Regions from separate parts of the Shewanella sp. 10N.286.48.B5 genome, predicted to be linked through region 2. Evidence: predicted binding sites of a transcription regulator. Region 2 holds the regulator's gene; each other region holds the start of a gene.
The links. The regulator sigma-54, encoded in region 2, starts transcription at its own class of promoters, with help from an activator protein. The targets are predictions, from matches to a motif close to GTTGGCACGNNNNTNGNNT.

Region 1: a site for sigma-54 is predicted at 5,035-5,053, ahead of flgA (flagellar basal body P-ring formation chaperone FlgA). Genes of this name have one in related genera too.
Region 3: a site for sigma-54 is predicted at 1,892-1,910, ahead of flgF (flagellar basal-body rod protein FlgF). Genes of this name have one in related genera too.
Region 4: a site for sigma-54 is predicted at 4,415-4,433, ahead of BCU57_RS04705 (nitrate reductase). Genes of this name have one in related genera too.

The regions. Positions count from the first base shown of each region.
Region 1 covers NZ_MCVG02000001.1:428,381-435,999, forward strand. Annotated here, with positions in the region: one part of gene BCU57_RS01815 (IS3 family transposase) at 1-163, opposite strand, end outside; tRNA gene BCU57_RS01820 (tRNA-Arg) at 284-360, opposite strand; gene BCU57_RS01825 (flagellar assembly protein T N-terminal domain-containing protein) at 522-1,712, opposite strand; gene BCU57_RS01830 (FlgO family outer membrane protein) at 1,985-2,689, shown strand; gene BCU57_RS01835 (LPP20 family lipoprotein) at 2,686-3,141, shown strand; gene BCU57_RS01840 (flagella synthesis protein FlgN) at 3,274-3,699, opposite strand; gene flgM (flagellar biosynthesis anti-sigma factor FlgM) at 3,774-4,106, opposite strand; gene flgA (flagellar basal body P-ring formation chaperone FlgA) at 4,179-4,886, opposite strand; gene BCU57_RS01855 (chemotaxis protein CheV) at 5,206-6,126, shown strand; gene BCU57_RS01860 (CheR family methyltransferase) at 6,268-7,107, shown strand; gene flgB (flagellar basal body rod protein FlgB) at 7,251-7,619, shown strand, end outside.
Region 2 covers NZ_MCVG02000002.1:325,951-333,569, forward strand. Annotated here, with positions in the region: gene BCU57_RS16305 (calcium/sodium antiporter) at 1-182, shown strand, start outside; gene BCU57_RS16310 (KpsF/GutQ family sugar-phosphate isomerase) at 251-1,228, shown strand; gene kdsC (3-deoxy-manno-octulosonate-8-phosphatase KdsC) at 1,230-1,796, shown strand; gene lptC (LPS export ABC transporter periplasmic protein LptC) at 1,793-2,353, shown strand; gene lptA (lipopolysaccharide transport periplasmic protein LptA) at 2,340-3,050, shown strand; gene lptB (LPS export ABC transporter ATP-binding protein) at 3,050-3,781, shown strand; gene BCU57_RS16335 (RNA polymerase factor sigma-54) at 3,916-5,400, shown strand; gene hpf (ribosome hibernation promoting factor) at 5,424-5,711, shown strand; gene ptsN (PTS IIA-like nitrogen regulatory protein PtsN) at 5,714-6,157, shown strand; gene rapZ (RNase adapter RapZ) at 6,154-7,002, shown strand; gene BCU57_RS16355 (HPr family phosphocarrier protein) at 7,028-7,300, shown strand; gene mgtE (magnesium transporter) at 7,499-7,619, shown strand, end outside.
Region 3 covers NZ_MCVG02000001.1:437,007-444,625, forward strand. Annotated here, with positions in the region: gene flgD (flagellar hook assembly protein FlgD) at 1-264, shown strand, start outside; gene flgE (flagellar hook protein FlgE) at 340-1,704, shown strand; gene flgF (flagellar basal-body rod protein FlgF) at 1,958-2,701, shown strand; gene flgG (flagellar basal-body rod protein FlgG) at 2,713-3,501, shown strand; gene flgH (flagellar basal body L-ring protein FlgH) at 3,526-4,200, shown strand; gene BCU57_RS01900 (flagellar basal body P-ring protein FlgI) at 4,247-5,308, shown strand; gene flgJ (flagellar assembly peptidoglycan hydrolase FlgJ) at 5,326-6,462, shown strand; gene flgK (flagellar hook-associated protein FlgK) at 6,462-7,619, shown strand, end outside.
Region 4 covers NZ_MCVG02000001.1:1,088,838-1,096,456, forward strand. Annotated here, with positions in the region: gene BCU57_RS04690 (TonB-dependent hemoglobin/transferrin/lactoferrin family receptor) at 1-1,954, shown strand, start outside; gene htpX (protease HtpX) at 2,611-3,474, shown strand; gene cctA (tetraheme c-type cytochrome CctA) at 3,761-4,096, shown strand; gene BCU57_RS04705 (nitrate reductase) at 4,474-7,278, shown strand; gene cobA (uroporphyrinogen-III C-methyltransferase) at 7,278-7,619, shown strand, end outside.

The sequences.
Region 1 (7,619 bases), on a different contig from region 2:
CTTGTCGCTCTTCTCTTAATTGTCGTACCCACTTATCCATGGTTGATTTGCCCACATTCATAGCTTGAGCAGCTTCAACAATTGAGTAATTCTGATCTAGCACGAGTTGTGCAGATTCAAGTTTGAACTCTGCACTAAAAAGTCTTCTTGTACGTTTTTTCATAGTGTCACCTGTTAACTTATGAGGTGATGATATCACCTCTAACTAGGTGGCCAAATTAACTATGCCACTACAGTGTAAGTAATGCTGAAGCGAGATAAACTTAGATACTTGAAATGAAAATGGTCGGAACGGTGGAGATCGAATCCACAACCTGCCGCTTAGGAGGCGGCTGCTCTATCCAGTTGAGCTACGTCCCGATAAATTTTTCTTCGTCTTTACTTGTGCACTTACATCTATAGTACATAAGAACCCTGATCGATCGCTTAGGAGGCGACTGCTCTATCCTGTTGAGCTATAGGGAGACTAAGCGCAATTATACAAGTTTTAATCTTGATTAAAAGGCTTTAAATTTAGTTGCTTAAATCTTAATCACGATATCTTGTATTTGAATATTCCCTGTTGCGTCTATGCCTTGTAATACTGCGGTGGCACTTTCTTCTGATACTTGATCAATGGTGACTGTTGCGCGGTTTGGTGTGGCAACGGCGCGCATTAAATTCACTCTGTCAGGGATGTTTTGTTGCAATACAATTTGAAAGCTATCACCGGCTCTCACATGGTGCTTACGGCCTAAGTTAATAATTATTCTATTGCCTTGTTTAGCCACAATTTGTCCCAGCAGTGGGCGACAATTTAGCAAATTATCAATGTCAACAGTGCTTTGCTGCATAAGCTGGTTAACCGTTTGGCCATAGCTTGAGCGCCAAAAACGTTTAGTGGTGGGTGATACGGTTTCGTCACGTTCAAACTCCCACTGCGCCTGTGCTGAGTAATCTTTACTCCAGACTTTTTCACCGCTAATAGCGTGATACAAAGTTAACTTAAAGCTGATTTGTCTTTGTGGATAGCCGTGAAATAAGCCAAACATTAATCCTGAGGTGGGCTCGGTTGACATATCGAGGATTTCTGGTTGTAAGATATATTGGCTATCGGTGATTTCGCCTAACCAACTTGGGATGCGATTACCTTTAAAATTGATTAACTCATTGCTGTGATCGAGTGCTTCATCGGCGTGAATGCGGGCAAAGCTATTATGGGAGTGACTATTTAGTAGCACGCCATACTGTTGTGATAGTGCTTGAGTAAAGTTTAATAACTGACCATAACGTAATTGAGCGCGATCTTGAATACTGGCCTGAGGCACCATTATTGCCGCTCTTAATTGCTGACCTCGGCATTGCTGAGCTGAGTCGTCTTGAAGATCTAATCTTAGTAATACAGTAATGTCAGTGCTGGTGAGCATTTCAGATACCAGTTCAATATTATTGTCTTGTCCTATATGACTAAACTGAAATGCATCTTGGCTTAACTGCCCCTGACCCATGCTGTATTGGCTATTAACATTAACGCCAACGCCAACTTGCATGCTGGCATAGCTTAATGCTTGGCTTATTGCCGCTTCACGGGCTTTGTCGACATTACCATTGATGATATTCGCATGGCCTGTTACTTCAATAATTTCAGCTTTTAACGGCAGACTCAAGATACTGACTAACAGCAATATGGCTGCGGAGTAGAGTCGCTGGGTTGTTTTACTGCATATTTTCATATTAATCACTTGCTTAAAGATAACGATGAACGACTAATACAGTGCCAAGTTTATGGCGTTAAAGTACTAGGAGCGATTGTTTGAGAATAAATGCAAAGAATGTGCCTGTTATTGGTTTTCAATATATAAGTCGTTAAGCCAATGCTGAAAGGGATTAATTATCTAAAGTTTTTATCCTGATTGCCGATAGTGTTTTTAGAATTCATTTTTAACCTTTAGGCCTCAAACGCCTTAGCCCATAGCAATGCTTGAGTTAAATACAGGAATGCAATATGCGCCGAATTGGTTTACTTCCAATCATGATGTTGATGACAGCTTGTGCTGGCTCACAACCGACAGAGTATGATGATTTATCTTATGTCAATGAAGGCTATGAGATGAATTTTTGGTATGAGTCTGAGCCCAAAACGGATCATGTTATTCACTACGATATTCAGCAGTCAGGCATAGCGCCCAAAGCTGGGGTTAACCGCTTGGCGGAAAAAATTGTCAATGAATTAGTGCTACAAAACGACAGCTTACGAGCTGATCAACCACTGCTGATCACCACACCTGTCATGCTTGATGATTACGGACAAACTAATTTGCTGGGGCAGCAATTGCAGCAAGGCATGTTGACTGCATTTCATGCCAATGAATTTAATCTTGTTGATATGAATGTGGCTAGTTCACTTCGCGCCACTGCGGAGGGTGAGTTTATTTTAAGCCGCGACTGGAAGCAGCTTGCCACAGATTTAGCGGTATCCCATGTGGTCGTAGCCACCATGGGCACTACCTCAGAGGGTGTGGTGGTCAATGCCAGAATTGTCAATACTAGCAATAATCGAGTAGTGTCAGCGGTACAAACCTTTGTTAAAACCCACAGCCTGCCAGGCTATTTAACACCTGCCAATAAGGTGATTTCAAAAGACGGCATCTTGTATCGAAACGAGCATGCAGGTATGGCAAGCGTGACTATTTTAGGAGATAACCAATGAAGGCAATACTGTTTGCAGCCCTGACAGCAGCCCTCACCTTGTCCGGGTGTGCGGTAAACGACAAGTATGTGCAATGGGAAACCGAGGCGCCTAAACAATTTCCTAAACTAACCGCTATTGGTTATGCGCCGTTAGCAACGCAACCGGCAACAGAGCAATCTCACAAGGTGTTAATGGCGATGCAAGCGTCTAAAATTGCCGCTTATCGGGAACTGGCTGAGCAAGTGTATGGCCAGCAGATTGATGCCAGTAGCCTGGTCGATGATTGGTTGCTGAATAAGCAAACCGTTACCGCCAGTGTCTCGGGCATGATTAAAGGCGCGAAAGTGGTCAAAAGCTATCCGGCTGGTGATATGTATGTGACTGAGTTAGAACTGGATTTTTCACAGGTATGGAGCCTATATCAGCAGCAAAATAGGCCTAGAACGATTAAGCATGTGACTTACTTTTAGTTAAATTTAATTATTTAAATCCAGTCATTTAAATTAACTTAACTGAAGTACAAAAAAAACCGCTCTTTGAGCGGTTTTTTGGTTTTTAAAACACAATCTAGTAACTCGCAGGGCAGTTAATTACCGCCTCGATTATGCTTTAAGGTTTTGCCCTAAAGAGGAAATCGTTGAAGTTCGGCCTTTGTCATTATAGGTCAGGCTTGATGCATTACGGCTCATTTGCAGCGCTTGAGAGAAGCGATTAAGGCTGGCTATATTAAGCTCAATTAAGCTGGCATTTTGACTATTGATGGCCTTGCACTCGTCTAGAATCGCTTTGGCTTCTTCGACTTTAACAATGAGTTCTGGCTCAGCGTTTAATAATGCTTTTTCTGGGTGAGAGGCTAACTTTTCATCATTAAGTTTGAGGTTGTTTAGGCAGTCAACCTTGTCTTTTGCCAGTGACAGTAGTTTATCTGCGTCACGTTCAGTAAGGGCTAATTTTTCTTCAGATACAAGTAATTTCAGCGACGACAAGGTGTCGTGCTGAAAAGATAACAGCTGTAGTAATTCAGTCATAAGTTACTCTTTATTAAAACCCACATTACCCGTTAAGTAATGTGTGGCCGATAATATCAAGAGTAACGATGAGGTTACTCTTGGTCGAAATTTAATCCGTCAAGATCAGCTTCAAAGCTAGCAATGTTAGCAGCTAACTTTTCAGGATCGACTTTGTAGCGACCTTCTGAAATTGCTAATTTAATTGCATCAACTTTGCTTTGGTCAACTTCTGGTAAAGATGCCATATTACTCTGCACTCCCTGCAGCTGCTGCGCTTGTGCAGTAATACTGACCGAATCCGTTTTTACTGGGGCAGCCGTGGTCTTAGCCGCTGAGTCAGCTGTTTGCGTTGTTGCTCCTGCGTCGCGATTGGTGCGCAACTGAGCATGAGAAGCTGTTTTTAGATGGTTAATATCAATTGCCATGTGAGGCTCCAGCGTAATGTTAGGGTTTTCCAAACAGGTTATCGGCCTTGTCAGAAAAAACTTTAGAATATTTTACATTCTAACTTCAACTTCGCCAACGCCTGTGACAATGACATCTAATCGCCTGTTAGAATTGCTATTTCTGACTCTAATAGCATCGCCAATATTACCATCTCTTAGTGCTTCTCCGGCAGTTTTTATTTCAAATGCGTTTGTTTTAGCATAAATAGATACCGAATCTCCTTTGCAAACAAAGCATAAATTATTGTTTAGCAAAGGCGCTTTAGCTGACACACGCCTTTTTGAGCGGGTACCGAGTAATTGTGAGATCTCAGAAAAAAACTGCCCGCGGATACTGTGTTGGTCAACATAGTTAATTGCCACATTATCTGCTGTGATTAACTCACCTTTTTCAATAATTCCCAATGCTGTCACCACTGGATACATAACCTCAACTTTAACCGAGATAAACATTTGCCATGGGTAGTCATAATCAGGGCTGATACAGCTAATTTTGACGGTGTTGGTGCGGCTAATTTCGCGGTCACTGGCCATTTCAACACTAATGGGTGGCAAACATCTTGGCGGTGTTAATCGGCCATCAAGATTTTGCGGGCTAATGTTGATCACCGCATTGGGCTTTTTAGCAATTTTTTTTGCTACTACCTCTTTAGCTAATTCAGTAATGGTCGATAGAGAGTAAGTTATGGTGGCATCTTCACTGGCGTTAACCGGTAAAGATAAAAAAATAATGATCAATAGTAGAATGTTTTTCTTCATAATATTCTAACTAGCTTGATTGGCCAGGTTACCTCTAAACTTCAATTTTAATTAGCAATGATAAGGCTAAACATTCTCAATGTTATCTTTGTCAGAAGTTTGACTTTTTTCATTGAAATCGTCGCTTAAATGCGATGTGACCACAATCAAGCAAAAACTATGCCTATAGCTAAATTTAAGCGCTAAACCAGCAAATTGGCATAAATTACTGTGTTACAATTTGCGAAAATGGTTTTACTGTCGCTTTAAAACACTGATTAACAGTGAACTCTAATAATAAATCCCACTAGGGAAAGCATTCATAAAACAAGGCAGGGTTATGTCGAGCATTCTTGATTCAGTTAATAAACGTACCCAACTGGTAGGCCAAAATAGACTGGAGTTACTGCTTTTTAAACTTAATGGTCGCCAACGTTTCGGTATCAACGTTTTTAAAGTAAAAGAAGTATTACAGTGTCCGCCACTGACAAAGTTACCCCGTTTAAGCCCAATGATTAAAGGCATTGCTCATATTCGGGGCTCGACTATTTCAGTGATTGATTTAAGTGCGGCAACTGGTGGCCGTCCGTTGGCATCGACTGAAAATTGCTTCATCATTATTGCTGAGTATAACCGCAGTATTCAGGGCTTTTTGGTTAGCTCAGTAGAGCGCATTATTAATATGAATTGGGAATCAATTATGCCACCGCCACAAGGGGCTGGGCGCAACTCTTATTTAACTGCAGTAACCGAAATCGAAGGTGAATTGGTTGAGATTTTAGATGTTGAAAAAATTCTTGATGAAATATCACCAGTAAAAACGGAATTAAGCCAAGCTGCCAGTGATGCTATTACCATTGATAAAGAGCAGCATTACCATATTATGGTGATTGATGACTCTGCAGTTGCTCGTAAGCAAATTATCCGTTCATTATCGTCATTGAACCTGCAAATTGACACCGCTATTGATGGTAAAGATGCCTTAGAGAAATTAAAAGCGATTGCCACTGAGATGGATAATGTTGCCGATGAAATTCCACTGATTATTTCAGACATTGAAATGCCAGAAATGGATGGCTATACCTTAACGGCGGAAATTCGCGACGATCCAAAACTTAAAGATATTAAAGTGGTGCTGCATACTTCATTAAGTGGCGTGTTTAATCAGGCCATGGTTGAAAAGGTCGGCGCAAACGACTTTATCGCTAAGTTTAATCCCGATGAGTTAGCGTCAGCGGTCAACAAACATCTCATTTTATAATAATTCAATCGAAAACCTAGGGCTGATGATTCACCATAGGTTGTAGATTTCACGTTTGTTACCAAGTGCTCGGTAACCAAACAAAGCGGCGGCTTTAGATTGCAAACAATGTAAAGCGCCTCTTTAAAATAGGATGTAAAAGTGCCGAACAAATCACTTGCTGAAGCAGAATATAATCAGTTTAAGCTTTTTTTAGAGCAACACAGTGGCATTGTATTAGGTGACAACAAGCAATATTTAGTAAAAAGTCGCTTAGCGCCTTTAATGGGCAAGCATGATTTGCCCTCATTATCGGAAGTGGTTAAGCGCTCAATGAAGCCAATGGAGCGGCATTTACGGGCGGAAGTGATTGACGCTATGACCACAAATGAAACTCTGTGGTTTAGAGACAAATACCCGTTTGAATTACTTCATGATGCTTTATTACCTGAATATAGCCGCTTAGGTCGGCCGTTAAAAATATGGTCAGCCGCTTGCTCGTCAGGGCAGGAGCCCTATTCATTGGCAATGACTATTTTAGAGTATCAGCAGCGTAAGCCGGGGGCATTGCCTGGTAGCGTGACGATCCAAGCCACCGATTTATCACCTTCAATGCTAGCGCGTTGTAAAAAGGCCGAATATGACAGCTTAGCCTTAGCCCGTGGGCTATCAGATGAGCGAAAGCGACAATTTTTTGATCCAATGCCGTCAGGTCATATGAAAGTGAAAGATAATGTTCAGCGGTTAGTGAATTTTAGAAGTCATAACCTGCTTGAAAGTTATAGCTTATTGGGTAAGTTCGATATTATCTTTTGTCGTAATGTGTTGATTTATTTTTCTCCAGAGGCAAAAGCTAAAATTTTGCGGCAATTTGCTGCCGCCCTTAATCCCAATGGGATTTTATTTTTAGGGGCGTCAGAATCTATCTCAGGTTTAAGTGATGAATTTACGATGGTGCGTTGTAACCCAGGGATTTACTATCAAAAGAAAAATATATTGTAAGTTTATGAATTAATATGTTTTTAGTTAATAAAATGCCGACTTACGTCGGCATTTTTCATTTTTATCCTTTCTCATATTAAAACCGCAATATTTTGGCATAAGGTTTGCTTTGTTAGTGACAGTTAGCTGATGGAGGCAATTTTATGGCGATTAATTTTGAAAATGGTTTAGGGGTACATCAATACTCGTTGGGCATACGTGCTCAAAGGGCTGAAGTGCTATCTAGTAATATCGCCAATGCCAATACCCCGGGTTACAAAGCCCGTGATGTAGACTTTGCCTCTGCCATGAATAGCGCCCGCTCTCATCAGCAAGGGCTGCAAATGAGTCAAACAACTGACAAGCACTTTGACCTTAAAGCGTTAAGCCAAGAGCATGTGCAGTTTCGGGTGCCAAATCAGCCAGACACAGGTGACGGTAATACGGTGGATATGCAAGAAGAGCAATCTGCATTTATGCAAAACTCTTTGGAATATCAAATGTCACTGGGCTTTCTTGAAAGTAAGTTTTCT
Region 2 (7,619 bases):
CCCCAGGTGAAATCGACATAAATGCAAGCGGTCGAGATTTTTACATGGTACTAGCAACCAGCACCGCATTAGCAGTACTGGTATTATCGAGTGGCGCTAAAAAGCAGCTTACTCGCTGGCATGGAGCCCTTTTATTAATCGTCTTTATTGCGTACCAAGTTGTCTTATTTCAATCACAATAATGGGGCATAAAGATGTGTGACTCACCAAAGCGTAACCCGAAATCGCTTTGGACAATAGAGAGATACATATGACAGAACAAACACAATTGCGCCAATGGGGTCGTCAAGTCATTGATATTGAAAAGGCAGCATTAGATAACCTTTATCAATATGTAGACTCAGACGAGTTTGGCCAAGCCTGTGAACTCATTTTAGAATGTAAAGGCAAAGTCATTGTCATGGGCATGGGCAAATCTGGCCACATTGGCAATAAGATTTCTGCCACACTCGCCAGCACAGGCACGCCTGCATTTTTTGTTCACCCTGGCGAAGCAAGCCATGGCGACTTAGGCGCTCTGGCAAAAAATGATATTATTTTAGCCATATCAAATTCTGGTGAAGCCAGTGAAATTCTCACCTTAATGCCCGTTATACAGCGCATGGGGGTCCCGGTAATCGCGATTACGGGTAAACCAGAATCCAATATGGCCAAGCTATCTAAACTGCATTTATGTATTGAAGTGCCTGAAGAGGCCTGCCCATTAGGGCTAGCACCAACATCAAGCACTACCGCAACCTTGGTGATGGGTGACGCCTTGGCCGTAGCATTATTGCAAGCGAAAGGCTTTACCCGTGATGATTTCGCCCTATCCCACCCTGGTGGATCTTTAGGTCGTAAACTATTACTTAAAGTCAGCGATGTAATGCACAAAGGCGCTGATATTCCACTGGTGAAAAGTGAGCTCTGCATTACTGAAACCCTATATGAGATCTCAAATAAAGGTTTAGGTATGACTGCAGTGATCGATAATGCAGACAAGCTAGTCGGGATCTTTACTGACGGTGATTTACGCCGCGTCATCGATGCTGAAGTGAACCTGCGTACTACCGCTATTGCCGATGTAATGACAACCAACTGCATTACCATCAGCCCAGGTATTTTAGCCGCGCAAGCATTACAGATTATGGAAGAAAAAAGTATTAACGGTTTAATTGTCGTAGACGAGAACCAACGCCCAGTCGGCGCACTTAACATGCTCGATATGGTTAAAGCTGGAGTCATTTAACATGTCATTACACGAAACACTGCACCAAGGTTTTTACGGCCCAATCTCTGATGATGTTTGGCAAAAAGCCAAAAAAATTAAGCTGCTTATTTGCGATGTCGATGGGGTATTTTCCGATGGCCGTATTTATTTAAGTAATGCAGGGGAAGAGTTAAAAGCATTTCATACCCGTGATGGTTATGGCATTCGCTCTATTTTAACCAGTAATATTCATGTTGCTGTGATAACCGGGCGTAAATCTGCCATTGTGGAAAATAGAATGACCGCTTTAGGTGTCACTCATATTTATCAAGGTGTTGATGATAAACTAGTGCCTTACCAAAGCCTGTTAGATACCTATGGCGTTAGCCCAGATGAAGTCGCCTATATTGGTGATGACATGGTTGACTTACCTGTGATGAAACAGGTTGGCCTTGCAGTTTGTGTGGCTGATGGCCATCCTTATGTTAAACAACATTGCCATATGACCACCACCATTAACGGCGGAAATGGCGCATTACGTGAACTCACCGATTTGCTATTACTTAGCCAAGATAAGTTTGAAAATGCCCACGGAATGAGTATATGAGCCGAGTGACCTTCGCTATTATCGGATTTTTTGGCGCAGCCTTAGTCCTTTATTGGCAAGTACAAATTAAACGTAGTCAGATGGAGGCAAGTAAATTGCCTGCCCCTGCTCGCCCTGATTTTATCGCCAATGACTTACGCACCACTGAATTTAATGAGCAAGGTTTAGTGCAAAGCCGAGTCTCAGCGAAATACATGGAGCACTTTCAGCAAAGTAATGAAACCATGTTTACTGAGCCTGTCTACCTTATTTATCCTGAAAATGGTGAAGCCGAATGGCAATTAAGCGCAGATTTAGGCAAGCTGAATAATGAAACAGGCAAAGTAGTTTTAGAAAATAATGTTATTATTGATGCAATAAACATCGACGAGCCATTACAATCTTTGACAACCACCATGTTGGCACTCGATATGAACACCATGATTTTGACCTCAGATAGACAAATTTTTGTTACTGGGTCAGATTTTAATATACAAGGTTTAGGCCTGTATGCTGATTTAAATGCTCAAGAACTTGAACTTTTAAGTCAAGTAGAAGGAACGTATGAAGCAAAGTAAACTTTTGATTGCCTCACTACTCAGTGTAGTCAGTATTGCCAGCGCCTATGCAAAAGAAGGCGATTTACAGCAAGAGCTTAAAGTCGCAGCTGTGAGCCAAAAAGCTGACATAAAAAACAATCAGGTCATCTTCTATGGCCCAGTTAATGTGACTCAAGGGTCGATTAACATTAATGCCGACGAATTACGCGCATTTGGCACCGAAAGCGGCACCCAAAAAACCATGGTTGCCACAGGTAACCCTGCGACATTTTCCCAAGAGTTAGATGATGGCCGTATTGGTACTGCCAGTGCCGATGAAATTAAATATGAGCTTGCCACTAGCATTTTAACCTTAACGGGTAATGCTAAATTGGACCAAGCTGGCAGCCAGGTTACTGGTAACCTAATTAGCTACAACATTGAAAAGCAGCAGTTAATTGCTGAAAGCACCGGTACTGGTGAAGATCGGGTTATCACTATTTTTCAACCAGAAAGTCACCCAGACTTGATTGATTCTGAAAAGAAAAAAGATGAGCAACCACATTTACCAGACAGCGCTAAACCCGGTGATGACACGCCACCAGCTATAATTGAAAACAACAATTTATCTGCTGTAGAGGCTGTGAACTCAACTGAAACACCCGAAGTAACTGAATCACTTAACGCTGAGGCGCAGGCGACATTGTCAGCCCCAGCAGCTGAGCAAAATGACTAATGACCCAAATTACGTTAACCGCTGAAAATCTCGCTAAGAGTTATAAAAGTCGCCAGGTAGTAAAAGATGTCAGCCTGACGGTAAAAACCGGCCAAATTGTTGGCTTACTTGGCCCTAATGGCGCGGGTAAAACCACCACCTTTTATATGGTCGTAGGCCTAGTCAAAAGTGATAAGGGCCGCATTCTGATCGATGAAGATGATTTAACCGCAGATCCAATGCATTTGCGCGCCCGAAAAGGCATTGGCTACTTACCTCAAGAAGCCAGTATTTTTCGTAAGCTCACAGTACACGATAATATAATGGCAGTGCTTCAAACTCGCAAAAGCTTATCAAATGAGCAGCGCATTGAAGAACTGGAACATTTATTAGAAGAATTTAACATAACTCATATCCGTGATAGCCAAGGTATGGCGTTATCGGGAGGCGAGCGTCGCCGAGTTGAAATTGCACGCGCATTAGCGGCAAATCCTAAGTTTATTTTATTAGATGAACCTTTTGCAGGGGTAGATCCTATCTCAGTAATCGACATCAAGAAAATTATTCAACAACTTAAAAGCCGTGGTTTAGGGGTGCTAATTACCGACCATAATGTCCGTGAAACACTTGATGTGTGTGAGCGAGCATATATTGTGAGTCACGGAAACTTGATTGCTGAAGGAACACCTGCTGAGATCTTAGTCAATCAGCAAGTTAGGTCGGTATACTTAGGTGAACAATTCAAGCTATAGTTAGCACTATTCAGTTTTTAGTATGGCATTCGCGGCCAACAACAAACCTTAATCTAGTCTATTTTTCTAGGATCATAAACTAGCGCCCACACTGTTCGTCGCGATGATGTAATTCAATTAGGGACAAGCGGTACATGAAAGCCTCACTCCAACTCAAAATGGGTCAACACTTAACCATGACCCCACAGTTGCAACAAGCGATTCGCTTATTGCAACTTTCCTCATTGGAGCTACAGCAAGAAATTCAACAAGCACTTGATTCAAACCCGCTATTAGAGCTTGAAGACGAATTCACTAAAGCCAAAGAGCCCGTAAAAGAAAACGCCCTGCAAACTGACACCGATTTTAGTGATAATAGCCAAGTCACCATAGAAAAAGACACCTCAACGGTTGATACCACTGAATCGCTCACTAAAGATTCTATGCCTGAAGAACTCCCTATGGATACCACATGGGATGAGGTGTATACCGCCTCGCCTACTTCTGGCTCTGGCGCAGTATCGAGCGGTAATGATATGCCGTTTCAAGGCGAAACCAGTGAAGGCTTGTATGAGCATCTTGAATGGCAAAAAAACCTCACTCCCTTTTCTGAAAATGACTTAGTGATTGCAACCGCCATTATTGATGCCATTGATGAGCGCGGTTACCTCACCCAGAGCGTTGAAGACATTTTGCAATCCTTAGGCACTGACGATATCGAACTCGATGAAGTTGAAGCTGTACTTAAACGGGTACAACACTTCGATCCCGTCGGCATTGCAGCGCGAGATTTAAGTGAGTGTCTATTAATTCAATTAGGCCAATACCCTAATGAAATTCCTTGCATAGATAATGTTAAGTTACTGATTAAAGATCATCTTGATTTAATCGCCGGTCGTGACTTTAGGTTACTGATGCGTAAAACCAAGCTTAAAGAAGATGATTTACGTGAAGCCATTGAATTTATTCAAACGCTCAATCCACGTCCAGGCTTGCAAATTACCCCCATTAAAGATGAGTACGTCATTCCTGATGTTACTGTACTTAAAAAGAATGGTCGCTGGGTGGTCGAGCTAAATCCCGATAACATGCCTAAAATTGGCGTTAATCAGCAATATGCAGCTATGGCCAAAGGCGGTTCAAGCCAAGCTGACAGCCAATTTATTCGTGGTCATTTACAAGAAGCTAAATGGTTTATCAAAAGCATCGATAGCCGTAATGAAACCTTACTAAAAGTGGCTAACTGTATCGTACAATTTCAGCAAGGTTTCTTTGAGTTCGGTGAAGAAGCCATGAAGCCGATGGTGCTCAATGATATTGCTGAAGCGGTTGAAATGCACGAGTCGACCATTTCGCGGGTCACGACCCAAAAATACATGCATACCCCCCGTGGACTTTTTGAACTAAAATATTTTTTCTCAAGCCATGTAAGTACCGATGATGGTGGAGAATGCTCTTCTACAGCAATTCGCGCATTTATTAAAAAGCTCGTAGCTGCAGAAAACCCGAAAAAGCCTCTTAGTGATAGTAAAATGGCGACACTATTGGCTGAACAAGGGATTAACGTTGCTCGACGTACGATAGCCAAATATCGAGAGGCAATGCTCATCCCTCCCTCAAACCAACGCAAAAGCTTATAACTTTTGTTATTGGAGGATGACCTATGCAAATTAACCTGACTGGAAACCATATTGAAATAACTCAATCTTTACGGGAATACGTGCAAACAAAATTTTCAAAGCTTGAACGACACTTCGAACAGATCAATAATGTTCACGTTGTGCTCGATGTTCAAAAGCTACAACAGATTGCCGAAGCCAAACTGCACCTAAAAGGCGGTGAAGTGTTTGCTGTATCGCGTAACGCTGATATGTATGTGGCAATAGACGCCCTGATAGATAAGCTAGACCGTCAGGTAATTAAACATAAAGAGAAACTCACTAAGCATTAACGATGGAACTTCGTACCATCCTGCAGCCGGCGTGCACTACCTGTGCCACTCCGGGCAGTAAGAAAAAGGTACTGGAATTAATCAGCAATTTAATGGCTGCCCAGTACCCAACCCTTTCTTCACAGGCTATTTTTGAAAGTCTAATAGCGCGTGAAAAAATGGGCAGTACAGGTATAGGAAATGGCATAGCAATTCCACATGGGCGCTTAGATAATATCGAAGAACCCATTGCTATTTTAATCAAATGCGAAGAGCCAATCGCCTTTGATGCCATAGACAAGCAACCTGTAGATATTTTATTTGCGCTTCTTGTACCTGCAGATCAGTGCCAGCAACACCTAAGCACATTATCTAGCATGGCAGAGAAACTCAGTGATAAATTGATACTTAAACGACTTCGAAAGAGTCATGACGCTACAGAACTTTATCAGGTTATTACTGCATGAAACTTGTCATCGTATCGGGACGTTCAGGTTCAGGAAAATCAGTCGCACTGAGAGTGCTTGAAGATTTAGGTTATTACTGTGTTGATAACCTGCCACTGCCACTGATTGGCAGCCTGCTTGAACAGCTTAAAGATAGTAACGAGCTTGTCGCCATTAGCGTCGATGTGCGTAATATCGAAGAGCAAGGCAAAGTACTCAAAGAGCAAATTGCTTTACTGTCTGACGATACCTGCATTACCAGTTTCTTTTTAAACGCCAACGATAAAGTGTTACTGAAGCGTTTTAGTGAGACCCGCCGATTACACCCACTGTCTAAGAATCAAATTTCGTTACAAGAAGCCATTAAGCTTGAGGGGCGGTTACTCGAACCCATAGCCAAAATGGTTGATCACTATATCGACACCTCGCAAACTAATATCTACGAATTGAGCGATCATGTTCGGCAAATCTTGCTAGGCAGTGTTGATAAAGAATTAGTGGTACATTTTGAGTCATTTGGCTTTAAGCATGGCATGCCGGCTGAAGCAGACTTTATGTTTGATGTGCGCTTTTTACCGAATCCGCACTGGGAGCTTGAGTTAAGGCCCTACACAGGCCTAGATGCGCCCGTGCAAGAGTTCTTAGAGCGACAGCCTTTGGTGAATAAGTTTATCTGGCAAATTGAAAACCTTTTTGACACTTGGATGCCACATTTAGAGCGTAATAACCGCAGCTACCTGACCATTGCCATTGGTTGTACTGGCGGTCAGCACCGTTCGGTTTATATTGCCGATCAGCTCGCTAAACGTTTCAACAACTCTAAGCACAAAGTCAGCGCCCGCCATAGAGAGCTTGGCATTGAATAAGCTAACCACAACGCCAGCCAAAACGGTGGCCTATTCAAAGCAAATTACCATCAGTAACAAGCTAGGCTTGCATGCGCGAGCGGCGACTAAATTGGCAATTTTAGCTACCGAGTTTGACGCAACTATCACCCTTATCCAAGGTGAGAAACAAGCCAGTGCTGCCAGTGTATTGGGGTTATTAATGTTAGAAAGTGGCATTGGTAAAATCATTACTGTTGAAGCTCAAGGCCGTGATGCAGAAAAAGCCCTTGAGGCCGTATGCAAGTTAATCAACGATAAATTTGACGAAGAAAGCTAACCGCCTGCGCCCAGTAACATCTCCAAGGAAACACAGCGACTCACCTTTTCCATTATTTTATTAGCTATACTCAACACACCACCAAGCAGTATTAGCGTATTTATGAATTGCGCATCAAGCCATCAGATATTAGAAATTTCTTCATTCTTTCCGGTGAGTTAAGTTAACATTTCATCATCGTCTTTTCAGGAGTAGCCAATGGGTATTGAAGTCATCGACAGCGAACTGACCGAACAACGTCTTAATCAGCTTACACAAGCATTAGGTAGCGGTATGTTTGTTCATGTCAGAAATATGCTTCATGACATGGCCGCCTCCG
Region 3 (7,619 bases), on a different contig from region 2:
ACCTTTGAGGTTGATGGCTCTGCAGGCGGCAACATTGATGTCAGCTGGGATGGCCTTGATAAAGATGGCGAACCCGTAGAAGAAGGCATGTATGCCATTAAAGCTAACGGTAAAGTTGATGGCAACGCCGAAGATTTAGCGGTTTCAACTTATGCCCATGTCACTAGTGTGTCTTTAGGCAGTGTCGCCAGCGGTCCGATCCTTAACCTCAGAGGCCTAGGTGGTATTCAATTGTCTGATGTACTGGCAGTGGCAGAAAGTTAATAACACAAACAATAATAAGCTGCCAGAAATCTGGCAGCCACACAGAACCTAATTTAAAGCGCTAAGAGGTGATTTATGTCGTTTAATATTGCATTGAGTGGTATCGCAGCTGCTCAAAAAGATCTCAACACCACGGCTAATAACATTGCCAACGTCAATACCATTGGTTTTAAAGAGTCTCGCGCTGAATTTGCCGATGTTTATGCTAATTCAATTTTTTCAAATGGTAATACCGCAGTGGGCGGCGGCGCAACCACAACTCACGTAGCGCAACAGTTTCAGCAAGGTAGCTTACTGTTTACTAACAACTCCTTAGATATGGCTATTAGTGGCGGTGGTTTCTTTGTTACTTCATCTGAAGCGGGCAGCCAAGATCATGCATTCACCCGTGCAGGTGCATTTAAAGTAAACTCAGAAAGTTTTATGACAGATTCAGCCGGTAACTATTTACAGGGTTTCCCTGTGGATGCTGATGGTAATTCGACTTCAGTGAGTTTAACCACCACCCAACCGATTAAAATCCCCGATACTGCAGGTAGCCCAGTGAAAACCGGTAACGTTGGTTTTCAAATGAACCTCAATGTTGGTGATGAAGAACTTGATCCAGCAAACTTTGATCCAGATGACGCAGATACTTACAATAACTCAACCTCAGTAACGATTTATGATTCACTTGGTGAGGCTCATATCTTGACCACTTATTTTGTTAAACCAGAAGGTGGTTCCCATACTGGTGAGAATAACTGGGTTGCCTTTTATGCTGTTGATGGCAAGCAAGTGGATATTGATGCGCCAACGGGTGGTTCATTCCCAACAGATACTACTGGTGATGGTATTGCTGATTCAACTGGTACCGCTGAAAACGCATCCGGCTGGAAAGGCTCAGTACTTACATTTAATGATGCCGGAACTTATACAGGATCTGATCCTGCGGTAGTGTCTACGGTTGAACTAGGTAGTAATGGCGCAGGTGTTATCGGCACCGGCGCTGACGGCTCGCAAAAGGTGAACATCGATTTTAATAATCCTACTCAATACGCCTCACCGTTTGAAGTGACAGAGTTAACCCAAGATGGCACCACAGTCGGGCGCTTAACCAATGTCGGTGTCGGCGATGACGGTTTAGTAACAGCCAGTTACAGTAACGGTTCAACCGTGCCATTAGCTCGGGTAGCATTAGTACGCTTTTCTAATGAGCAAGGCTTAACTCAAGTAGGTAATACCTCTTGGAAAGCCAGCTTAGACTCAGGCCCAGCACTAGCAGGTGAGGCCAATAGCGGCACTTTTGGTAGTATTCGCTCGTCAGCACTTGAGCAATCAAATGTTGATTTAACCACCGAGCTGGTGGATTTGATTTCAGCTCAACGTAACTTCCAAGCCAACTCACGTACCCTTGAAGTGAACAATACCCTTAACCAAACGGTATTGCAGATCCGCTAATTAATCTCGCGCTTTAGTAATCTCGCGCTTTAGTAAAGAGTTGCCGCCATGGCAACTCTTTGCCTTATTGTTCACCTCATTCTTCACCTCGTTACTACAGCCATTAACCTGCCCAATATTGCTTATCTTGTAAAATTCCCCGCTGTTTATAACTGCAAATTTCATCTAAAACTCAAACCCTTAATTTTTTGGCACGTTGATTGCTAGTTCTGTGTATATCTTTTGTTATGAAGAAAGTTTGACGGAGCGGTAAATGGACAAATTACTTTATGTTGCCATGAGCGGCGCTAAGCAGAATATGAATGCTTTGGCGGTGCGAGCCAACAATTTAGCTAATGTGAATACTGACGGCTTTAGAGCTGATTTGGTTCAAGCACGCTCTATGCAAGCTTTTGGCGAAGGTTTACCGACTCGTGTTTTTGCAATGACAGAAAGCCCCGGGCATAACTTTGACTCAGGCCCACTTAAAACCACAGGTCGTGATTTAGATATTGCCGTTAAAGATAAAGGCTGGATAGCTGTGCAAGCTGCTGATGGCGGTGAAGCCTATACCCGTTCAGGCAGTCTAAATTTTGACACTACCGGCTTACTCACTAATGCGCGTGGCAATCCGATTATGGGGGAGGCTGGGCCAATTGTGCTGCCACTGCCGGTTGAAAAAGTGCAAATCTCCCCTGACGGTATTATCTCGGTTAGACCCCAAGGCGCCACAGCCGACATAGTCGAAGAAGTTGCGCGGATTAAATTGGTTAACCCCAACAACGCCGACATGATGCGCGGTGAGGATGGCTTGTTTCGTTTAACCACAGGGCAAAACATCCCTAATGATCCCAATGTTCAAGTTGAAAGTGGCGCAGTTGAAGGCAGTAATGTCAATGCGGTATCTGAAATGGTGGCGCTAATTGATATTCAGCGCCAATACGAAATGCAAGTGAAGATGATGAAAAACGCCGAAGATCTTGATCGCGCCTCGTCAGCTTTAATGAGAATTAGTTAGGAGTAATTATTATGCATCCTGCTTTATGGATCAGTAAAACCGGCCTAGATGCCCAACAAACCGACATTTCGGTTATTTCTAACAACGTGGCCAACGCCAGTACCATTGGCTATAAAAAAAGCCGCGCAGTGTTTGAAGATTTGCTTTATCAAACCGTTAACCAAGCGGGCGGCGTCAGTGCTGATAACACCAAACTACCTAATGGCTTAAACCTCGGTGCGGGTACCAAAGTGGTTGCCACGCAAAAGATGTTTACCCAAGGCAATATGTTAACCACAGACAATGCCTTAGATCTAATGATTGAAGGTCCAGGCTTTTTTGAAGTTGAAATGCCAGATGGCACCGCAGCTTATACCCGTAACGGCCAATTTAGCCTAGATGAAAATGGCCAAATTGTGACCCCAGGTTCGGGTTATGTCATCCAGCCTGCCATCACCATTCCTGATGATGCCACTTCAATCACAGTGTCATCTGAAGGTGAAGTTTCAGTGAAACTTTCAGGTGCTACAGAAAATACCGTCATTGGTCAGTTAGCCATGAGCGACTTTATTAATCCATCGGGGTTAGACCCACTAGGGCAAAACCTTTACACCGAAACCGGTGCCAGTGGCACGCCGATTCAGGGCACGGCTTCATTGGATGGTTTAGGGGCTATTCGTCAAGGGGCGCTTGAAACGTCAAACGTTAACGTGACTGAAGAACTGGTTAACTTGATCCAAAGTCAACGTAATTACGAAATGAACTCGAAAGTGATATCAGCTGTTGATCAGATGATGTCTTACGTAACACAGAACTTATAAGCTTTGATGATAAGAGAGGGGATGATGAATAAGGTTTTAGTCTTAGCATCAGCATTTGTGATGCTGGGTTGCAGCTCAACTCAGCAAAAACCCATAGCCGATGATCCATTTTATGCGCCTGTTTACCCAGAAGCGCCGCCAACCCAAATGGTGTCAACGGGTTCAATTTACATGGATCATCAATCATCCAGTTTGTACTCGGATATTCGTGCCCACAAAGTGGGTGACATTATTACCGTATTGCTTAATGAGTCGACCCAAGCGAAGAAAAGTGCCAATAACGAAATTAAAAGAGGCTCTGATTTAAGCGTCGATCCGGTTTATGCCGGTGGCAGCAATCTGTCGATTAAAGGAATTCCGCTAGATTTTCGTTATTCAGATGACATGAATACCAAGCGTGAGTCAGATGCCGATCAGTCAAACAGTTTAGACGGCAGCATCTCAGCCAATGTCATGCAAGTGCTTAACAATGGCAATTTAGTTATTCGCGGCGAAAAGTGGATTTCAATTAATAATGGTGATGAGTTTATTCGCGTTACTGGCATGGTACGTAGTCAAGATATCACTCCTGATAATACCGTTGAATCCACCCGTGTTGCCAATGCTCGGATTCAATATAGCGGTACCGGCACTTTTGCCGATGTCCAAAAAGTGGGTTGGTTAAGCTCCTTCTTTATGGGCCAATGGTGGCCTTTCTAAGGAGTTAACCATGAAAATCAAATCCCTCATTTTATTATTGCTCAGCATGGTGTTGCTGTCACAGCCAATTCAAGCCCAGCGCATTAAAGATATTGCCAATGTCCAAGGGGTACGAAGTAACCAATTAATTGGTTACGGCTTAGTGGTGGGGTTACCCGGCACAGGTGAAAAAACCCGTTATACCGAACAAACCTTTAGAACCATGCTAAAAAACTTCGGCATTAATTTAGCCGATAATGTTAACCCTAAAACCAAAAATGCCGCTGTGGTAGCCGTGCATGCAGAAATGCCTGCCTTTATTAAGCCCGGTCAAAATCTTGACATCACGGTATCAAGTATTGGTGAAGCAAAAAGCTTACGTGGCGGCACCTTGCTGCAAACCTTCTTAAAAGGGGTTGATGGTAATGTTTACGCCATTGCCCAAGGCACCTTGGTGGTCAGTGGCTTTAGCGCAGAAGGTCAAGACGGTTCACGGGTGATACAAAATACTCCTACCGTTGGGCGTATTCCTAGCGGCGCTATTGTGGAGCGCAGCGTGATGTCACCTTTTGCCAGTGGCGATCACCTCACCTTTAACTTGCGCCGTGCAGATTTTTCAACCGCCAAAAACATGGAACAAGCCATTAATGATTTGCTTGGCCCCGGTATGGCAAGGGCGCTTGATGCTACCTCGGTGCAAGTGAGTGCGCCTCGTGATGCATCCCAAAGAGTGTCATTTTTATCGACCCTTGAAAACATTCAAGTTGATATGGCCGATGAGTCAGCCAAAGTGATAGTCAATTCGCGTACAGGCACCATAGTGGTGGGGCAAAATGTACGCTTAATGCCAGCAGCTGTGACCCATGGTGGCTTAACCGTCACCATTGCTGAAGCGACCCAAGTATCACAACCTAATCCGTTTTCGGATGGTCAAACGGTTGTTACAACCGATAGCACCATAGATGTTGCCCAAGACGATAGCCGAATGTTTTTATTTGACCCTGGCACCTCGCTCGATGAGCTAGTCAGAGCGGTAAATTTGGTGGGCGCTGCCCCTTCAGATGTACTGGCAATATTAGAAGCGTTAAAGATGGCAGGCGCTTTGCATGGAGAGCTTATCATCATCTAAAAATTGTCGGTATGACTATGGAAAAGCTGTCAAATTCATCGAACTATCTGGATCTAGGGGGACTAGATTCATTACGTTCCAAGGCCCAGAAAGACGAGAAGGCGGCATTACAAGAAGTCGCCAAACAGTTTGAAGGGATATTTATTCAAATGCTGATGAAAAGTATGCGTGAAGCTAACGCAGTCTTTAAATCAGACAGCCCGATGAACAGTGAAACCACCGAATTTTTTGAAAACATGCGCGATCAACAAATGTCGGTGGATTTATCAAACAAAGGTATGTTGGGCATCGCAGACATGATGGTGCAGCAACTTTCTCCCCAAGAAAGCGGTTTTACCCCAGCCTCAGTGCTGCGCGGTAATATTGACGCTAACAGTGCACAGTCATTAGTTAACTCTACGAATAAGCCGGTAGATTTTCTTAGCACAGTAGTGAGTGCAAATTCTGCCCCTGAGCGCTCAGAGGCTGATCAGTCAATGTTTAACCACACAATGCCTAATCACTCAATGTCTGATCACTCAACTGTTAATATCTCAACTGCGAACGCTGCAATGGCTAAGCCGATAATTGATAGCCAAGAATTAGATCAAGTTTTGGCTGGTGATCGTGTTGCCACTAGTGGCAATAGCTTGCCGCAATCGATGGCACCAACGCCGAATCAGTATGACAGCCCGCAACATTTTGTCTCAGTGCTTTATCCCCATGCTGAAAAGGCCGCGAAACAGCTTGGCACCACCCCTGAAGTATTACTGGCGCAATCGGCATTAGAAACTGGCTGGGGTCAAAAAATGATCCGTCGTGATGACGGCACAGCCAGCAACAACTTGTTTAATATCAAAGCCGACAGACGCTGGGACGGCGATAAAACCTCAGTCAACACCTTAGAGTTTGAGCAAGGGGTGGCAGTAAAACAACAAGCAGACTTCAGAATGTACGACAACGTTGAACAAAGCTTTAATGACTTTGTGTCATTCATCTCCAATGGCGAGCGCTACCAAGAAGCCAAAAAAGTGGCAGCACAGCCCGCCAAATTTATTCATGCCCTACAACAAGCAGGTTACGCAACTGATCCTCAATACGCCAATAAAGTGTTGAAAGTCATGGAGTCAGTAACCAATGGACTTAAGTCCGTATTACCAAAAGAGACTAACTAATGGCTATCGATTTATTAAACATTGCCCGTTCAGGTGTTATGGCAGCCCAATCGCAAATGGGCGTCACCAGTAATAACATTGCCAATGCCAATACCGTGGGCTATCACCGCCAAGTTGCAGAGCAATCGTCATTAGGGTCCCAACAAATCGGTAGTAGCTTTTATGGTACAGGTACTTACGTATCTGATGTGAAAAGGGTTTATAACGAATATGCCGCAAGAGAGCTGCGCATTGGCCAAACCTCCATGAGTGGTGCTGAAACCCGTTACAGCAAAATGAACGAAATGGATCAGCTGTTCTCGCAAATTGGCGCCATGGTGCCAGCCAGTTTAAATGACTTTTTTACCAGCATTAATAATGTTGGCGATTTACCGACAGATCTCGGTATGCGTAACAACATGCTTAGCTCTGCCGGGCAAGTGGCTAACAGCCTTAATCAAATGCAAAGCCACCTTGACTCGCAAATGAAGCAAACCAATGCGCAAATCGGCGCGGTTGCTGATCGCATTAATGAGATCAGTACTGAGCTTGCCAACATCAACCTCGAGATCATGAAGTCGCCAGGGGCTGACAGCCAATTATTAGACCGACAAGATGCGCTGATTTTAGAGCTAAGCGAATATTCTGAAGTTAATGTTATCCCGCTAGATAATGGCGCTAAAAGCGTCATGCTCGGCGGCTCAGTGATGCTAGTGTCCGGTGAAGTGGCGATGCAAGTCGGCACCACTACGGGCGATCCCTTTTCGAATGAGCCAAGGCTAACCACATCAACCGGTAATAGCACGTTAGTGATTGACGGCTCTAAATTAGGTGGCCAATTAGGCGAGTTATTTAACTTTCGTGATCAAACCTTAATTCCAGCCTCTCAAGAGCTAGGGCAACTGGCCTTAGGCGTGGCAGATGCCTTTAACCAAATGCAGCAAAATGGTTTTGACCTAGACGGCAATATTGGCAGCAATATTTTTACTGATATTAACGACCCCAGCATGGCCGCAGGTCGAGTCGGTGCCTACAGTACCAATACTGGTGACGCCAATCTGAAAGTTAATATTGACGATGTAGGCCAATTAACCGGCAGCGCATACGAATTATCTTTCACTGCGCCAAACACCTATGAGCTTAAAGACACCCAAACAGGCAAAGTTGAGCCACTAACC
Region 4 (7,619 bases), on a different contig from region 2:
TATTCGTGGTATTGGCGGCAACCGCGTGATGATGGTTAAAGATGGCGTTCGGGTTAATAACCAGTATGCATCACCATTAGGCCCAGGCGCTGAAGGCACAGGCCGCGGATTAACTGAAGTTGAAGGCTTAAAGCAAGTTGAAGTGTTAAAAACTGCAGCATCGACTATGTATGGCTCCGATGCGTTAGGTGGCGTGATGGTCATGACCACTAAAGATGCGGATGATTACTTACGTGGCAGTGATTATTATTTCTCTGCAAATGGCGGCTACACAGGTATGAACGATGAGTTCAGCGGTGGCTTTACTAGCGCATTTGCAGCAGGTGATTTTGATAACCTAGTCAGTTATCAACGTCGTAGTGGTGAAGAACAGCAAAACTACTACAACACATTACCAGATAGTGACTTAGTCACTGACAGCTTATTACTAAAAAGTAAGTATCACTTTAATGATGATACTAATCTGCAGTTAACCGTTGATTACATGAACCAGCAGCTTGACCGCTGGGAAAAATATGCTGATAAAGATGAGTCAATTGATTATGACCGCCAAACTCAAGCGTTAAATACCTCATTACGTTTACGCTCAACGAAAGACCGTATCATTCATGACAATGTTGATTTCGTACTCTATTACGGTAAAACCGACCAAAGTGAAAAACGTGACTACTTTAATGGTATCAGTGGCGCAGACCGAGCAATAACGCAGCACCGTGATTACCAGTTTGATGAATACCGTTTTGGTTTTGCCAGTACTTTTAGTAAGGCATTGTCACTACCCGGTCATGACCACAATATTATTTATGGCGTGGATGTAGAGCAGTCTGAAATGAGCCGCCCACGCAGCTATCAAGATATCGATGAAAATGGCAATTCAACGCCATCTGAAACCGATACCTTCTCATTTGCTGATACGAAAAGTTTACGCGCTGGCATATTTGTTCAAGATGATATGACCTTTTTAGACGGCAAACTAAACGGTATTGTGGGGCTGCGTTACGATTACTTCAAAAACACCCCTGATCAACAGCAAGCTGAAGATGCTGGCCGTGATCCTGAAGATTTTGCCGCGATGAGTGATGGTTTTTGGTCACCTAAGCTTGGCCTTGTATACCACATGACTGAAAACGTGAATGTGTATGCCCAATATGCTTACGGCTACAAAATGCCAACCCCAGATCAAAAGTGGGGTGAGTTAGAAGTCAAAGATGGCGCGATGCCATTCCCTGTTATCATTGAGGCAAACTACGACTTAGAGTCAGAATCAAGTAACACCATTGAAGTGGGTGTTCGTGGTGATCATGGCGACACACGATATGAATTTACCACTTTCTATACCCAAGCTGATAATTACATCGATTGGGAATTTGTAGGGATGGACTTCAGTTTAGTCCCCTGCTTTCCATTGATGTGCCCGAAGCCAGAGTCACTAAATTATCGTTATATCAATTATGATAAAGTAACTCTTTATGGCGCTGAAATGTCTATGAGTCATTGGTTCACTAATGAATTTGAACTGTGGGGGAATATTGCTTACACCCATGGTGAAGATCAAAATGGTGATTACCTTAATTCTGTTAGTCCGTTAAAAGGTAATTTAGGGGCAAATTATTATACTTACCTTGGTAATACCGAAGCTGACTTTGGCTTAACCATGCGTTTTGCTGATCAGATGGACCGTACGACCAATTTAGATATTTTTCCAGGTATGGATACATTTAATCAGGTCTATAACACAGCAGGTTACGCAGTGTTTGATTTGACGGCTAATTTCCATGTGAATGATAACTGGACGGTACGCGCTGGCGTATTTAACCTGTTTGACAAAGAATATATCGAATATTCTGATGTAGCGGGTCAGTCAAAATTCTTAATGGACATCATGGATGTTACCGAAGAGACTTATTCTCAACCAGGTCGCTACTTTAACGTTAAACTGAGCTACACTTTTTAATGAATTAGAGTCAGTTTACTGAATGAGTTCACTGGATTGAGTGATAAAGAAAGCGTTAAATCCTTATAGGATTTAACGCTTTTTTATTGGCTGATACTCTTATGTAGACATGAGTGCTCCACTCACTTAAATGGGTATTTATAAGTTGACGGCATGCTGATTAATGTCAATGACCGGGAAGCCCCATTATGAATGAATAGCCATTAGCTAAACTTAACAGTTAACTCACTCGCAGCGTTCAAGGTAAGGTTATGAATAAAAGGGATACTGGGCTGAATGAGGGTTATAAATTGCTAACTAATTAAATTAGTTATTGTTCTGCTCCTTAGTGACGATATTAACAAAGATTAATCGCCATCTATCCGCTAAACACTAGGCTTTCTAGCAAATGCTGGTTAGATTTAAGTTTCGATTAATACAAGCTGCCTAGACTCTGCCCGCTACTAAGTTAAGCATTCAGCTGAGGTTAGGCTTAGTGTGGTATTTTTAACTAATCTGTCATTTTATGTCAGTTTTTTCCATTAGACGCTTGAAATATCTTTTTTAGGACATATTATGTCATTAAGTGTTTAATAATATTTTTGCGTTCAAGTCAGCTTGAGCATTGAGCTCAGGCGTTGAGTTTATGTCGGCATGAATGCCAGTTAGGAGTTGTAATGTTACGTATCGGTTTACTAATCGCCACCAACTTAGCCATTTTGCTAGTTGCTTCGATTGTGATGTCTCTGCTTGGTGTAAGCACATCAAGCATGAGTGGTTTATTAATTTTTGCTGCTATGTTTGGTTTTGGCGGCGCATTTATCAGTTTAGCTATCTCTAAGTGGATGGCGAAGAAAACCATGGGTTGTGAAGTTATTACAAACCCTCGTGATAATACTGAACGTTGGTTAGTTGACACTGTTGCTCGTCAAGCGCAGCAAGCTGGGATTAAAATGCCAGAAGTGGCAATTTACCAATCTGAAGAGATGAACGCATTTGCAACGGGCCCAAGTAAAGATAACGCGCTAGTTGCTGTGAGTTCAGGCTTACTTTACGGTATGACCCAAGATGAAATCGAAGGCGTACTGGCTCACGAAGTTAGCCACGTGGCTAACGGTGACATGGTCACCTTGACCCTTATTCAAGGTGTCGTGAATACCTTCGTTATTTTTGCCGCTCGTGTTGTTGCAGGTATTGTGAATAACTTCGTTGCGAGTAATGATGAAGAGGGTGAAGGTCTTGGTATGTTTGCATACATGGCTGTGGTTTTCGTACTTGACATGTTATTTGGTATTTTAGCGTCTATGGTTGTGGCTTACTTCTCTCGTATTCGTGAGTTTAAAGCCGATGAAGGTGCGGCCAAGCTTGCTGGCAAAGATAAGATGATTGCGGCATTAGAGCGTTTAAAAACTGGCCCAGAAACGGGTGCAATGCCAGCGCAAATGTCAGCATTAGGTATTAACGGTAAACGTTCAATGACTGACTTTTTAATGAGCCATCCACCACTAGAAAAACGTATTAGCGCCCTTAGAAATAGTTAATAATGTGATCTTGGTTATAAAAGGAGCTTAATAGCTCCTTTTTTATTGCTTCCCTTTTTATTTTAACTCGTTAATATAACCTTCTTTTCAAGGTGATACATTATGTAACGCTTTTTAGGTGTCAGAGATGATGATTGAATTTTGCCGCTGACTATTTAGTGTTGCTAAATTAACCAGTGTTAGCTAAGTTTATAACTGAGCCTAAAAAAGTCGTTCTGAAAATTGATATCGATTAAAGGTCTCTCTATTAGAGCCTTTTTGACTATCGTAACTGGAGGGTATAATAGTGAGCAATAAAATACTTGTAGCAATGTTTGCAGCAGCTTTAGCTGTAGTAACTTTGTCATCAAATGCATTCGCTGCAGATGAAGTTTTAGCTGATTTCCACGCTGAAATGGGTGGCTGTGAAAGTTGTCATGCTGATGGCGAGCCATCTGCTGACGGTGAGCATGAGTTCGCGCAGTGTCAAGACTGTCACGGAACACTTGCGGAAATGGATGAAAACCATGCGCCACATGATGGCATGTTAATGTGTCAAGACTGTCACGCACCACATGACATGAATGTTGGTGAAAAACCGACTTGTGATAGCTGCCATGATGATGGCCGCGTTGCTAAATAACTGATGATTATTTAGCTTTAAGCAAAGTTTAAAAGCGCTGAAATTCAGCGCTTTTTTATTGCCCCAGTTTTGCTGTTTATAAATAACTTTTATATTTCCGCCGACATTAGCTCAAAGAATAATTCCACATGAATATTCAATTCATGGCTTAGCATTTATCACACTACCTATACGGTATACCTCTAAAGTGGTATTAATTTTCTTTTGTTTTCAACGACATGTGCGTTATTGGTGCGGCTTGGTGCACTTTTGTTGAACAAAAGTAGCGATTTTAAATTTGCCTTATTTGTAAACGGTTTGTAAATCATTAAGTTAGCAATTGGCACGAGATTTGCGACGTTATTGTCATTGAATTTGAGTCAGTGAAGGGAAGTTGCATGTCTAATATCCAATCTAGTTGTGCTTATTGCGGCGTCGGCTGCGGAATAAGTGTAACCCCTAGCAGTCTTAACGACATTGGATTTGAGCTTGAAGGTGATCGTACTCACCCAGCCAATAAAGGTCAGTTATGTGCCAAAGGTGAGCGTTTATTAGAAAGCTTAGTCCAGCCAAATAGTTTACGTTATCCCAAATATAAGTCTGGTAAGTCAGTTGCTTGGCCTGAAGCTATCACGACAATTGCTGACACCTTTAAACAAACTATTGCGCAATATGGACCAGACTCAGTTGCATTTTATTTATCAGGGCAACTTTTAACTGAAGATTACTATGTGGCTAATAAATTGGCCAAAGGCTTTATTGGCACGGCGAATGTTGATACCAATTCACGCCTTTGTATGTCTTCTGCTGTAAGTGCGCACATGCGCGCATATGGAGAGGATGTTGTAGCGGGTTGTTATGACGATTTTGAACAGGCACAAGTAATAGTATTAGTGGGTTCAAACGCAGCGTGGACCCATCCGGTTTTATTTCAGCGGATGATTAAAGCCCGCCAGCGTTATGGCACTAAAATTGTCGTAATTGACCCAGCTAAAACTGCTACGGCAAGCCAAGCAGACTTACATCTTCAAATCGCGCCGGGGACAGATACGTTATTATTTAATGGCTTACTGAATTTCATTGCCAAAAATGAAGCGTTAAATCAGCCATATATTGATGCGCACACTGAAAACTTCACTCAAACCTTAGCACACGTTGCCAGTCAAGCCACTGATGTTGAAACACTTGCCCAAGCGTTATTAGTGCCTATTGCTCAGTTGCAGGATTTCTATCAGTTATTTATCTCTCACGCAAAAGTCATGACAGCTAGCTGCCAAGGGGTAAACCAATCTATTGCAGGCACTGACACTAGCAATGCGATAATCAATTGTCACTTAGCTCTTGGTCAGGTTGGTAAGGAAGGTTGTGGTTTCTTTTCACTTACAGGCCAACCGAATGCCATGGGTGGGCGTGAAGTGGGCGGTTTAGCGACACAACTTGCTTGTCATATGGGGTTTTCTGAGCCGGAGCGTCAAGTGTTAGGAGATTTTTGGCAGTCTGAGGTGATCGCGACTGATAAGGGTCTCACAGCCGTTGAATTATTTGATGCTATGGCAGATGGAACAATTAAAGCGGTGTGGATTATGGGCACTAATCCAGTGGTGTCATTGCCTAATACTGCAAAAATAACTGCGGCATTAGAAACCTGTCCTTTTGTGGTGGTGTCTGAGATAACACAAGACTCTGCGACTGCGCAATTAGCCGATGTGTTATTACCTGCACAGGGTTGGTCTGAAAAATGTGGCACTGTCACTAACAGTGAGCGAGTGATTAGCCGCCAACGTGGCTTTATACAAGCTAAAGGCACTGCAAAAGCTGATTGGTGGGCCTTGGCAGAAGTCGCAAAAGCGATGGGTTTTGAACAAAGTTTTAGCTTTAAAAACAGTGCTGCCGTTTTTAAAGAATTTGCCCAGTTATCTAAGCTTGTAAAGCAATCTTTTCCAGGCAAGCAGTTTGATTTAAGCGGTTTGGCTGATTTAACGGATGAGCAATATGATGAGTTACTACCGACGCAGTGGCCTGCTGCTAACCATGGTGCCATAGGGGGCAATAAGCAAAGATTGTTTGCCGATGGCATATTCGCCACCGCATCATCAAAAGCGCAATTTATTGAAACCACTGCAGATTGCCAAATAGCCCCTTTGCCAGCTGGGCAAGTACGCTTAAACAGTGGTCGCAGCCGAGATCAATGGCACACCATGACCCGCACAGGTCATATTGCGGCGCTTAGAGCCAGTATCCCAGAGCCTGTTATTGCTGTTCATCCTTCGACTTTAGCGCAATTAAAATTAATTGAAGACGACTTGGTAACTTTTGCTGCCCCCAATTTATCAATAACCAATTTTGCCGTGGCAAGAGTGGTTGCAGATGACTCCCAAGCGCCAGACTTGGGGTTTATGTCAATGCATTGGTCTGAGCAGTTCTCGTTAGGTAAGGGCGTTAATACCCCACTTGATAGTCAGTTTGACCCTTACTCAAAACAGCCAGCGTTTAAATGCCAACCCGTGTCGTTAACTAAAGTTGCTGTGACATTGCAAGGGATCGTTTTTGGTCTGCATGATCCACACATGCAAGGCCTGAACTGGAATGTTCAGCAAACATTAACCACTGGCAGTTGTTATCACATCGGTTTTGAAAATACAGATGCAGCATTTGCTTATCAGTCAACGGTACACGCTTTAAAATGGACAATTTCCCTTGCTAGTCAGCAAATTATCCATGTGCATTGCAATATCAGTAACGGCTTGTTGGTATCACTGAAACTGTTAAGTCGCACAAAGGTCGCTGTTTCCCTTGAAGCGATGAATTTGCTTATTAGTCAAACAGTAGATGTTGCATTAATGCGTCAATTACATCAGCTGATTAAAGCTGGTAACAGCCCACTAATTTGCGCCTGTACCGGTGTCACACAAGCCAATATTGAATATGCCATGCTGCAAAAACTTGATAATGCAGTATTCAGTAAACGTGCTTTAGCATCTGATTTTACTAGCGCCACAGCGATTAACACTGATATCACACAAGCAGATTTTGATAAGGCGTTAGATGAAACCCAAACAGAGCTAGGCTGCGGCAGACAATGTGGTAGCTGCCACAGTGAAGTGGGTCAATGTGCCAATGATATTTGGCATATTGCTTTAGCTGAGATAACGACTGAGTTGTCAGAGCAAGAACGTAAATCAGCCCAAGAGGAGGTGGCGTAATGAGTCATACATTGAATAAGCTAATTAACTTTAATAGCGCAGCCGCTAATAATGATTTGATTTCGGGTGATGTCGAAATTGTCGGTGCAGGTTGCGGGCAATTAGATTTAATGACCATTAAAGCCGCCAGAATAGTGTCTCAAGCTGAGGCGCTGGTTTATGACAGCTTGGTCAGCAGCGATATTCTTTCATTAGTCTCTGCAGATTGTCAGCGCCACTTTGTGGGTAAACGTTGTGGTCAGCCAAGTTATAAGCAAGATGATATAAACGCTTTACTAGCAAAGCTTGCCACACAAGGACTCAAAGTTGTACGTTTAAAAGGTGGCGATCCGCATATTTTT